DNA from 4 places in the Vibrio sp. 10N.261.51.F12 genome. Region 1 is predicted to be linked to each of the others. Evidence: predicted binding sites of a transcription regulator. Region 1 holds the regulator's gene; each other region holds the start of a gene.
The links. Region 1 encodes MetJ, which represses methionine synthesis genes. Its sites were predicted from a motif close to TTAGACNTNTANANGTCTAA; they were not measured.
Positions count from the first base shown of each region.

Region 2: the regulator MetJ is predicted to act here: its motif matches at 1,695-1,714, upstream of metH (methionine synthase).
Region 3: the regulator MetJ is predicted to act here: its motif matches at 1,996-2,015, upstream of metK (methionine adenosyltransferase).
Region 4: the regulator MetJ is predicted to act here: its motif matches at 1,756-1,775, upstream of metE (5-methyltetrahydropteroyltriglutamate--homocysteine S-methyltransferase).

Region 1 covers NZ_JBFROV010000007.1:7,310-10,527, forward strand. Annotated here, with positions in the region: gene AB4405_RS04080 (malic enzyme-like NAD(P)-binding protein) at 265-1,524, shown strand; gene metJ (met regulon transcriptional regulator MetJ) at 1,675-1,995, opposite strand; gene AB4405_RS04090 (O-succinylhomoserine (thiol)-lyase) at 2,276-3,218, shown strand, end outside.
Region 2 covers NZ_JBFROV010000048.1:14,849-18,066, forward strand. Annotated here, with positions in the region: gene AB4405_RS22370 (cation:proton antiporter) at 143-1,474, opposite strand; gene metH (methionine synthase) at 1,762-3,218, shown strand, end outside.
Region 3 covers NZ_JBFROV010000001.1:27,127-30,344, forward strand. Annotated here, with positions in the region: gene AB4405_RS00155 (DUF2189 domain-containing protein) at 1-398, opposite strand, end outside; gene metK (methionine adenosyltransferase) at 764-1,918, opposite strand; gene tkt (transketolase) at 2,246-3,218, shown strand, end outside.
Region 4 covers NZ_JBFROV010000016.1:359,111-362,328, reverse strand. Annotated here, with positions in the region: gene metE (5-methyltetrahydropteroyltriglutamate--homocysteine S-methyltransferase) at 1-1,619, opposite strand, end outside; gene metR (HTH-type transcriptional regulator MetR) at 1,831-2,742, shown strand; gene AB4405_RS11875 (ArnT family glycosyltransferase) at 2,864-3,218, opposite strand, start outside.

The DNA of each region.
Region 1 (3,218 bases):
TATTTTTATAAACACTCGACTTACCTTTTCCTAAACTCTTGGCTTACCTATAAAGGCTTAAGCTCACTCGAATCGTGACACCATCCATTCAAAACCTTGATTAACTAGCGTAGTATATTCGCCTAAAGTTGCGACGTACGACAATAGCGTATGCGCACTTTGTGTACCCCTTATGGAGGAAATCAAACCATTCCGAAGCGGGTTATACTAAAAATAACAATAATCACTCAGTCTTTCATACTCGAATAAGCAGGATCGCATACCATGTCCGATGATCATCAAATCGACGAATTCCGCCAACAGGCCCTCGATTACCATGCCCACCCAACCCCAGGCAAAATTGAAATCGCGTTAACCAAACCCGCTGATTCAGCCAAAGATCTTGCACTCGCATACAGCCCTGGCGTAGCCGAGCCTGTTCGAGAGATCGCGCAAAATGCTGATAATGTTTATAAATATACAGCGAAAGGCAATATGGTTGCGGTTATCTCAAATGGTACAGCAATCCTAGGACTTGGTAATCTTGGCCCACTGGCATCCAAACCCGTTATGGAAGGTAAGGCGCTACTCTTTAAGCGGTTTGCTGGTTTGGACTCCATTGATATCGAAGTCAAACACCGCACGATTGACGAGTTTGTTGATACGGTTGCGAATATTTCTGACACGTTTGGTGGTATCAACCTAGAAGACATCAAGGCACCGGATTGTTTTGAGATTGAGCGTCGCTTGATCGAGCGTTGTGATGTTCCGGTATTCCATGATGACCAACATGGTACGGCAATTGTCACGGCGGCGGGTATGTTGAATGCGATTGAGCTGCAAGGCAAAGAATTAAGTGAAGCGACCATTGTTTGTTTGGGTGCGGGCGCTGCGGCGACGGCCTGTATGGAGCTGTTGATTAAATGCGGTGCGATGCGTGAAAAAATCTACATGTTGGATCGCAAAGGCGTCATTCATACGCGTCGTGAAGGCTTGAATGAATACAAGCAGATGTTTGCCAACAATACCGATAAACGTACCCTTGAAGATGTCATCGAAGGCGCGGATTTATTCTTGGGGGTGTCTGGTCCAGATTTACTTCCTGCTGACGCGTTGAAGCTCATGGCAGAGAAGCCGGTCGTGTTTGCGTGTTCAAATCCTGATCCAGAGATTAAGCCAGAATTGGCGCATCAGGTTCGTGATGATTTGATCATGGGGACCGGTCGCTCAGATTATCCGAATCAGGTAAATAACGTACTGTGTTTCCCGTTCATCTTCCGCGGTGCATTGGACGTACGTGCCAGTGAGATTAACGATGAAATGAAGCTTGCGGCGGTTGAGGCAATACGTCAAATTGCTAAAGAACCCGTACCTCAAGAGGTGCTTGATGCGGCGGGTGTTAAGGCGTTGTCATTTAGTAAGGATTACATTATTCCTAAACCGATGGACCCACGCTTGCTACCACGCGTTGCAAAAGCGGTTGCAGTAGCGGCAGTCGAATCGGGCGTCGCACGAATTGAAATGCCTGAGAACTATATGCTTTAGAAGATCATGGCTTAGAAGGCCATGGTTGGATAGAAATTTGGGGCTTTAGGGATAAAACGTGCCTGGTGCCTTGAATTTGCTTTGAAAAAAACGCTGACCTTGATGGTCAGCGTTTTTTTATTGTTTGACCCAGGACCCAGGACCTATGTTTTATTCTTCATCGAACGCTTCAAACTCAATACCCATCGCCGTCATCATGGCTTTTACTTCCGTTGGAATATCATCTGGGCGGTCTTTTCTTAAGTCTTCATCGGTCGGGAGCGGCTGACCAGTGTAGGCGTGCAGAAATGCTTCACACAACAATTCGCTGTTAGTTGCATGGCGTAGGTTATTGATTTGGCGGCGAGTTCTCTCGTCGGTCAATACCTTTAGCACTTTTAACGGAATGGATACCGTGATCTTTTTAACCTGCTCACTTTTTTTGCCGTGCTCCGCGTAAGGGCTAATGTATTCGCCATTCCAATCTGCCATTGCACACCTTCGTCTATTGATCGTAAATTTGTTTTATAGGAAAGCCGCAATTTTAGCGGCATTTACTGCCATAAGCAAAGACATATAGACGTCTAGAAGTGTTGACGTCTCACAGAATGGACAGTAAAGTGGGGTTTCGTTGAGCGGACGGTTAATTTTTCCAAAGATGGGTGCTTTTACTTGTCCGTTCAAGCATGATTAATCACACTATTTATCACCCAACCTTCTCGAGAGGTTGTGGTTAGCCTTCACCTTGCGCGTGTTAATAAAGGATGTTTCTATGAGCAATCGGAAGCCGGCGACAATCGCGGTTCGTATGGGTATCGAATCAGATACTCAGCACCACGCTGTCGTACCACCTATTTACCTTTCTACCAATTATGGCTTTCCCGCTTTCGGCGACGTGCCAAAATATGATTATACCCGTTCTGGTAACCCCAATCGTGGATTACTTGAACAGGCCTTATTTGAATTGGAGTCCGGTAAAGGTGCTGTGGTGACCAACTGTGGAACCTCTGCATTGAACCTTTGGGCATCGGCGTTTCTCGGCCCTGATGATTTGATCATCGCGCCACACGATTGCTACGGTGGCTCTTATCGCTTATTTAATACTCGCGCACAAAAAGGTGATTTTAAGGTTCAGTTTGTTGACCAAAGTGATGACGCGGCGTTAAGTGCTGCTATCGCAAAAAAACCAAAATTGATTTTGTTAGAAACCCCGTCTAACCCGTTGGTACGCGTTGTGGACATTGCGAATGTCTGCGAAAAAGCAAAGCAGGTTGGCGCGCTGGTGGCGGTCGATAATACCTTTTTGACACCGGTGTACCAAAAGCCTTTAGACCTCGGTGCGGACTTTGTTATTCACTCCACGACGAAGTACATCAACGGCCACTCGGACGTTATTGGTGGCGTGGTGATAACCAAAACAGAAGCGCATGCTGAAGAGCTGGCGTGGTGGGGTAACTGTATTGGCGCAACAGGCACACCGTTTGATAGCTACATGACGTTGCGTGGTATCCGCACACTCAGTGCGCGTATGCGTGTCCATGAAGAAAGCTCACAAGTTATTCTCAATTATTTGAAGGGCGAATCATTGGTTAAGGTCATCTATCATCCGAGCCTACCTGAGCATCCAGGCCATGAGATTGCCAAAAAGCAACAGTCGGGCTTTGGGTCTATGCTGAGCTTTGAGTTCGCTGGTAGCTTTGAACAGTTGAAATATT
Region 2 (3,218 bases), on a different contig from region 1:
GCGGAACAGCCTTGTCATTCGCTACAGGTAGTTATTACTGAAAATACAAAGGCGCCATCCTCACTCAGTGTGGATGACGCCTTCAAGCATAAAAAGCGAATTATCAGCTTTTGGATTACTCTATTTTTTGACTGACAATACGTTACTTCGTTGAGTCTGAAGAGGTCGCAGATTCAGTTTCAGCTAGGTCCTCATTACGCATTTCTCTTTCCGCTCGCTTAGCTTTCTCAATCATTGGGGTAATGCTTGAGCCTTGGATAAGGATTGAGAAAACCACAACGGAATAGGTCATCACGAGGATGATTTCTTTGACGTCGATAAGTTTGTCTTCAATAACCCACACACCAGCAGGGATAGACAGTGCCATAGCAAGCGCTAAGCCGCCTCGTAAGCCTCCCCAAGTTAATATCCTCACCGACCATGGGTTATAACGACGAAAGCGCTTAAATCCGACGTAGGAGAGCGCCACGCTGAGGTAGCGAGAGCCTAAGACGAGTGGTATGGAAAATGCCATCAATATCCAATCTTCTTGATGGAATTGGAACAACAGCATCGACATCCCAATTAATAGGAATAGTACACCGTTTAGAAACTCATCAACCAGCTCCCAGAAGTGGTCGAGGTGCTTTTCTGATTCTTTGGAAAAGCCAATATATCGTGTCCAGTTCCCGATCATGATGCCCGATACCACCATTGAAAGCGGTCCAGAAACGTGTAAAACGTCAGCAAAGGCATAGCCTGCCGTTGGAATACCGATCGTGAGGAGTAGCTCCATTGAGTGGTCATCAGTGGCGCTAATTAAGTAATGGAATATTAAACCCAACACAAAACCGTAGAGGATCCCTCCAATAGCCTCTTGAAGAAACAACATGGTGACGCTGGATACGCTGGGCGCTTCTGACCCAAAAGCAATGGTGTATAGCGTGACAAAAATAACAAGGCCAAAACCGTCATTAAAGAGTGATTCGCCTTCTACTTGAGTTGAAATTCGCTCTGGTGCGTCCAGCTTTTTTACAATGGCCAAAACAGCGATGGGATCGGTCGGTGAAATCAGTGCACCAAACAGTAAGCAATAGATTAAATCGAACTGTATACCGATAAGATTGCAAAAACCGTACAGTACGGCGCCGATAAAAAATGTCGAAAATAATGTGGCCCCAAGCGCCAGTACGGTAATTTCCCATTTTTGATCTTTAAGGTGAGGCAGTTTGATATCGAGTCCGCCTGCGAACAGCAAGAATCCTAAGATCCCCTTCAACAAAAAGTCCTCAAAGTCGATGCTACTGACCATATCTGACGCTGCCTCTGACAAATCAAACCAGCCGTTTTGACCGCCGATGAGAATGAGCAAAGAAAGGATCATGGATCCTGCGGTTATCGCAATGGTGGTTTGCATCTTGCCTATTTTACTATTGATGAACGCAATCAACATGGCAGCGGCAGACAAAAAACAAAGAGTCTGATAAACGGACATTGAGGCTCCTTAATTGTAATAAATTGTGAATAGGATTCTGTTCTTGTCGTGAGTGAAGATCAATCACTAATTATAAAAACATGTTCTTTAGTTATAGAACGACTTTCTATTGCCCGTCTTTTGTTTTTGTTCAGCTGCGTATAAATGAAGTAACGAAATAGTTGCTACCGCGATCGGACTTGGTTAGTTTGGTGGTAAATAAAGCAGTCAAAAAGTAGTTTTAGACGTCTAGATTTCTAAAACTACTATGATAGGATGGCAACATCAGCAAGGAACGAGGCAGTATTGTGGTAAGCAGCATTAGACAACTGATTGAGAATCAATTGAAAAAACGAATCCTACTTATTGATGGTGGGATGGGGACGATGATTCAAGGCTATAAACTGGAAGAGGCCGATTATCGAGGTGAGCGCTTTGCTGATTGGGCATCAGATCTGAAGGGCAACAATGATCTGTTAGTTTTATCCCAACCCTCTCTTATCAAAGAGATCCATAGCGCTTACCTAGAAGCCGGTGCGGATATCCTCGAGACCAATACGTTTAATGCCACCACAATTGCGATGGCCGACTACGACATGGAATCGTTGAGCGATGAAATCAATTTTGAAGCGGCGAAGCTTGCGCGTGAAGTCGCCGATGAATGGACAGCAAAAACGCCAGATAAGCCTCGTTTTGTAGCAGGTGTACTGGGGCCAACCAACCGTACTTGTTCCTTATCTCCCGATGTGAATGATCCCGGTTACCGTAATGTTTCTTTTGATGAGCTTGTGATTGCTTACTCAGAGTCAACAAGAGCATTGATTAAGGGTGGATCCGATCTTATTTTGATCGAGACCATTTTTGATACTCTCAATGCGAAAGCATGTTCGTTTGCCGTTGAATCTGTTTTTGAAGAGATGGGCGTGGACTTGCCCGTTATGATCTCGGGCACCATTACCGATGCCTCTGGCCGTACCTTATCAGGCCAAACAACCGAAGCTTTTTATAACGCAATGCGTCACGTGAAGCCGATTGCGTTTGGTCTTAACTGTGCGTTAGGGCCAGATGAATTAAGGCAATACGTTGGAGAGTTGTCGCGTATATCAGAGACCTACGTTTCAGCCCACCCGAATGCAGGCTTGCCGAATGCATTTGGCGAATACGACTTGTCGCCAGAAGATATGGCTGAACATATTGGTGAATGGGCACAAAGCGGCTTTCTAAACCTTGTTGGCGGTTGTTGTGGGACCACACCAGAACATATTCGTCAGATGGCACAGGCCGTTGAAGGTGTGACCCCACGTCCTTTACCTGAGCTTCCTGTGGCCTGTCGATTATCAGGGCTTGAGCCTCTTACTATTGATAAAGAGAGTTTGTTTATCAACGTTGGTGAGCGCACCAACGTAACAGGGTCGGCACGCTTTAAACGTCTCATTAAAGAAGAGCTTTATGATGAAGCACTAGAAGTGGCTCGTCAGCAGGTTGAGAATGGTGCGCAAATCATCGACATCAACATGGATGAAGGCATGCTCGATGCCGAGGCCTGTATGGTGCGATTCCTGAATCTTTGTGCTTCTGAGCCTGAAATATCAAAAGTGCCAATTATGGTCGATTCCTCCAAATGGGAGGTGATCGAAGCAGGCTTGAAGTGCATTCAAGGTAAAGGCATCGTCAACTCGATCTCGTTAAAAGAAGGCAAAGAAAAGTTTGTCGCACAAGCCAAATTAATCCGCCGCTATGGTGCTGCGGTTATCGTTATGGCGTT
Region 3 (3,218 bases), on a different contig from region 1:
AATACGGCAAAAGCCCATTGTGAGGTTGAGTTACGGCCAATGGCTTTCATTGAATGAAACAGGCTGGCTTTGTGACCTTTTTCTCTTTCCCAAGCCGCGTCATAAAGCCCAAGCGCAAGGAAAGGGCCAATGAGCATATAGACGACTAGGCTTGGCATGATAACAAGATGGGTACCTTGCCATTGTACAAGCTGAACTATCGCCACGGCGGAGGCGGTAAAACATAGCCCGTAAAATGCGCTAATAACGGGCATTTTTACTAAATCATGAAGCCCAAGTGCCAGCCAATGAAAAGGCGCAGAAATACTCACTTGGTTACAAGGTATGGTTTTAGCGTAATCTTGATCTTTGACTTCGTGTTTCTTTTGGAAGTCTTCAGTCTGAGCGGTTCGAGGCATATGTCCTCCCTGATTTGACAATCTGGCCTTCGTCTCTGATGTCGGGAAATGAACGATTGTTGTGAGCTTTATCGCTCACGATTTGGCGCAACGTGTTCCCATAATGGAGTCGGGATGCGTGATGATGAGTTCGCGTTATTCTCATTCTGCATCGGTCCTCTTATGGTTAACTATTGACCGAGACGGAAGAAAACACAATTTTTTGCTGGATAGAAAAGACGTGTTACAAGTGTTAAGTTAACAAATTTGCAACAAAGCGGTTGAAATAGTTGAAGTTAATATATTTTACGCTGAAGTAAAAAAGCCCTTATCAAATGATAAGGGCTTTTTAGTCTTTGAGCTTAGTTATAGCGTGGAATTAATCGCTATTTGATGCCAGCGAAATCACGCAGCATTGCTGCTTTGTCTGTCGCTTCCCAAGGGAATTCTTCACGACCGAAGTGACCATAAGCTGCGGTTTGCTTGTAGATAGGCTGAAGCAGGTTCAGCATCTCTTGAAGACCATATGGACGTAGATCGAAGTTCTGACGAACCGCTTCAATGATGATGTCGTGAGCGACTTTCTCAGTACCAAACGTTTCCACCATGATTGACGTAGGATCTGCAACACCAATGGCGTAAGACAGTTGAATCTCACAACGATCTGCCATGCCAGCAGCAACAATGTTTTTCGCTACGTAACGTGCTGCGTATGCGGCACTGCGGTCAACTTTCGATGGATCTTTACCAGAGAATGCACCACCACCGTGACGAGCTGCGCCGCCGTACGTATCAACGATGATCTTACGACCCGTAAGACCACAGTCACCCATAGGGCCGCCGATAACAAAACGACCGGTTGGGTTGATGAAGAAGTTGGTGTCTTTGTTAATCCACTCTGCTGGAAGAACTGGCTTGATGATCTCTTCCATTACCGCTTCACGAAGATCAGGTGTTGTGACTGAATCGCAGTGTTGTGTTGAAAGCACAACCGCATCGATACCAACAATCTTACCTTGGTCGTATTGGAAGGTAACTTGAGATTTCGCATCTGGGCGAAGGAAGTCAAGTTTACCGCTCTTACGAACTTCAGCTTGCTTTTTAACAAGTAGGTGAGAGTAAGTAATAGGAGCTGGCATTAGGATTGGCGTTTCGTTAGTTGCGTAACCAAACATGATGCCTTGGTCGCCAGCACCTTGATCTTTAGGATCGGCTTTATCAACACCTTGGTTGATATCTGGAGATTGTTTACCAATCGTGTTCAGTACGGCACAAGAATCAGCGTCAAAGCCCATATCTGAGTGAACGTAGCCGATTTCGCGAACGGTTTCACGAGTGATCTCTTCGATGTCTACCCACGCTGAGGTCGTGACTTCACCACCAACCATTACCATGCCAGTCTTTACGTAAGTTTCACAAGCAACACGCGCTTTCGGGTCTTGCTCTAGAATTGCGTCAAGTACAGCATCAGAAATTTGGTCAGCAATTTTATCAGGATGTCCTTCTGATACGGATTCAGAAGTGAACAGGTGCTTAGCCATGAGAGCTCCAATTACAGTTAATAAAGCCAGCAATATTGTGCTGGCCTATAAAAAATTCAATGATATTTTGTAGGTGTATCTACATCTAGACGTCTATTTTAATCATCGATGTGTGAGAATCAAGCGATTTTTAATTTTAAGTTATAGCCAAACGTTTGCGTATTTTAAGGCAGATAGGGGTGTAACGTGCAAAAAAACACAGCAAAAGTACTCAAAATATCGGTAAAAAGTTTGCAGAGGTTAGGGGGCTTTGCGACAATGCTTGCCGCTGATTATTGTTCAGCAAGGAATCAACTTGAAATTCGCTTAATGCACTCAGGAGCAGACATGTCGTCTCGTAAAGAATTAGCTAATGCAATCCGCGCGCTTAGCATGGATGGTGTTCAACAAGCCAACTCTGGTCACCCAGGTGCCCCTATGGGTATGGCTGATATCGCCGAAGTACTTTGGCGCTCTCACCTAAATCACAATCCTCAAAACCCGGAATGGGCTGATCGCGACCGTTTTATTTTGTCAAACGGCCACGGCTCAATGCTGATTTATTCTCTGCTTCACCTAAGTGGTTATGAATTATCTATTGACGATCTTAAAAACTTCCGTCAATTGCACTCTAAAACACCAGGTCACCCAGAATACGGCTACGCACCAGGCATTGAAACGACAACAGGCCCTTTAGGTCAAGGCATCACGAATGCAGTCGGCATGGCAATGGCAGAGAAATCACTGGCTGCGCAATTTAATAAAGAAGGTCACGACATCGTTGATCACTTTACTTACGCGTTCATGGGCGATGGCTGTCTGATGGAAGGCATCTCTCACGAAGCCTGCTCTTTGGCTGGTACTCTTGGTCTTGGTAAGCTGGTTGCTTTCTGGGATGACAACGGTATTTCTATCGATGGTGAGGTGGAAGGTTGGTTCTCTGACGATACGCCTAAGCGTTTTGAAGCCTACGGCTGGCATGTTATTCCTGCCGTTGATGGTCATGACTCTGATGCAATTAACGCGGCAATCATCGCGGCAAAAGCGGATCCTCGTCCAACACTTATTTGTACTAAAACCGTTATTGGTTTTGGTTCACCAAACAAAGCTGGTACGCACGATTGCCACGGTGCACCACTAGGCGCTGATGAAATCGCAGCAACTAAAGCAGCGCTGGGTTGGGAGCACGGTCCTTTTGAAATTCCAGCTGATATCTCGGCACAATGGAATGCAAAAGAAGCGGGCGCAGCAAAAGAAGCGGCGTGGAATGCTAAGTTTGACGCTTACGCAGCGGCTTACCCAGAACTTGCGGCTGAGTTTA
Region 4 (3,218 bases), on a different contig from region 1:
TCGACAGTCATTGCTTTTTCTCGCTCAATATCAGCAACAACAATAGCGGGTTTGACACAGCGTGAGCCATAGCTTTGCACCCAACCAAATTGCGTCGTTTGGAACCCTGAAAGATTCTCTGCAAAATACTCAACCATGTCATTACGTTCCGCTTCACCGTGAACCAGCACATCAAGACCAATTTTTTCTTGGCGCTCAACGGTATCTTTAATAAAGCCCTGGATCCTCTCACGGTACTGCTGTTGCGTAATATCACCACGTTTAAACGCTGCCCTTGTTTTTCTTACGTCAGCCGTTTGCGGAAACGAACCGATCGTCGTCGTCGGCAACAACGGCAGCTTAAGCACTTCTTTTTGATGATGAGCACGCTCTGCATAAGCAGCGGATCTCTCGGAATCTTTATTTGTAAGACCGGCAATACGTTGCTGAACATTGGCCTTGTTGACCCAAGCGGACAATTCTCGGTCGATGATAGGCTGGCTATACTGGGCACAATATTCAATGGCGTCGACATCACCTTCCAAGGCACGCGCTAACCATTTCACTTCAGCGACTTTTTGTTTAGCAAAGGCAAACCAATTCTTTGTTTCCTCCGTTAGCTTAGTCTCGAGTTCCAGATCAACAGGGCTGTGCAACAATGAACATGATGTCGCTATCCAGAGTCGCTCACCAAGTTGTGCCTTCGCTTCTTTCAAAGCACTCAGCTGACTATGAAGATTAGCCCGCCATACATTACGCCCGTTGATTGCACCAGCAGAGAGGACCCAACCGTTTGGCAAGGCTTGTACAACCTCTGCAAGTTGTTCTGGCGCCGCAGCTAAATCGATATGCAAACCATCGACGGCTAAATCGGTAATAGTGGGAAGTACATCGACAACCGAATCAAAATACGTTGTTAGCAACACTTTAACGTCACTTCGTATGACTTGATAAGCCAACTTAAAGCTATCCAACCATTTTGCATCGAGCTCTAAGGCCAAAATCGGTTCATCAATTTGCACCCATTCCACGTTGAGTTTTTCTAATTTTGCAAAGATCGTTTGATAAGCCGTCAGTAATCTCGGCAATAGTGTTAGGCGATCAAAGCCTTCCTCCACTTCTTTGCCCAAATATAAGTAGCTCAAAGGTCCAAGCAAAACAGGCTTAACGGTATGACCTTGTTTTTGGGCTTCACTAATCTCATCAAACAACTGTGTCCAACTCAACTCAAATTTATCTTCCGACGTAAATTCTGGCACGATATAATGATAGTTGGTATTGAACCATTTTGTCATGTCTGAAGCCGCCTCACCTGAACACCCACAATTTACTTGTGATTGGCCCCTGCCCACTCGAAACAGGGTATCCAGATCGGGAAAACCATTTTGATGACGCTTTGGCACATGGCCAAGGAGCAAACTGGTCCCCAGCACATGGTCATACCATGCAAAATCCCCTGCCGTAGCAAACGATAGTTGGTTGTCTTTTTGTAGTGCCCAGTTTTTCTTTCGAATATCAGTGGCGACCTGTTGCAGTGCTTTGACATCGGTTTCACCTTTCCAATATTGCTCAAGCGCAAACTTTAATTCGCGTTGCTCGCCAACTCGTGGGTAACCTAGGATATGTGTCGTTGTCATGATGATGTTCCTTATTGAGAAGTCCAGATGGCCAAACTATCTCGCACTCACTATCATGAGACAAGGTGAAATGATTCACCTTGATTATGAATAAATTTCAACTATCTAGGAATGAGTATTTATTTTTGAATAGAAAACTTTAGCCGTCTAGACGTTTACATATTCCAAGAATCACGTTAAGTTAATCCTCAGGGAACAGACATTAGAGATGATCATGGTAGAGCTTAAGCATTTAAAAACATTAACAACATTACGAGATACGGGGTCATTAACGGCGACTGCGACATCACTTCATCTCACACAGTCTGCACTTTCTCATCAGCTAAAAGAGCTTGAGACAAGAATTGGTGCACCGTTATTCATCCGTAAGACTCGCCCTGTTCGATTCACATCTGAAGGCGACATCTTACTTAAACTTGCCAATGAAATACTCCCAAGAATTGCTCAGGCAGAAGGTGAACTCGCAGGGTTACGAGAGGACGTGAATGGTCGTTTGCATATGGCGATTGATTGCCACTCATGCTTTCAGTGGTTAATGCCTGCACTGAAGGAATACCAACTATCTTGGCCTCACGTTGAGCTCGATTTTTCTTCGGGTTTTGGCTTTGAACCTCAGCCAGCACTTGTTGCGGGAGAGCTTGATCTAGTGATTACCTCGGACATACAGCCTCGTTCAGAAGTCCACTATGAACCTTTGTTCGATTTTGAAATGCGCTTGGTCACCTCAATCTCCCACCCGCTTGCAGAAAAAGACCAGATTAGCCCTAGTGATATTGCCGACCAGACCTTGCTAACCTATCCGGTGCAAAAGCAGCGTTTAGACGTCGTCAAACATTTTCTAATACCTGCCGGGGTTGAGCCACAAAAGTGGAAGCAAGCCGACAATACATTGATGCTGATTCAGATGGTGTCAGCCGGTCTTGGCGTCGCTGCTTTACCGAATTGGGCTGTCAATGAGTTCTCAAGGCAGGGACTTGTGACGAGCAAACCACTTGGCGACGGGCTGTGGAGGCGCTTGTATGCCGCGGTAAGACACAGTGAAAAAGACAAACATTATTTGCAAGCCTTCTTCACAACCGCCAGACAACAATGTCAACAGCACCTAGAAGGCATCCGAGTCGCCTAAAACTAGACGACTCGGTAGGCATTCAATCGATGATCAAGGTTTTGAGGAACTGGACTATTTAGTTTCTTTTCGGTTTAGCCTCATTCTCACTTATCCCGACATCGTTGAACGGATAGGTCACTCAGCCCTTTACATTATTTGGCAATACAATACCTAAGCATACTCGCTCTTCAGGGTCCTGAGGTGAGTCTTGATAAATGAACTCTTTTCGAGTATCCAAGGCAAACTGAGGCCATTCTTGTGTAAAACGATTGAAGGCGCCTTGTTGGCAACCCGATCCAACATTTCCCATCAAGAGCACACCATGTTTTGCAATCTTTTCCGCGGTGATGTGGCGGTTATAGACATTAGGCAAGGTATTATTGTCCCATTGATTCGTCATTTTAGGATGTGGGGCAATATAAAAAGTAAACCACTGGGATAACTCCGTTCCACCAATATAACTTAGCGGCTCATCGGTATTGTCATACCAGTAC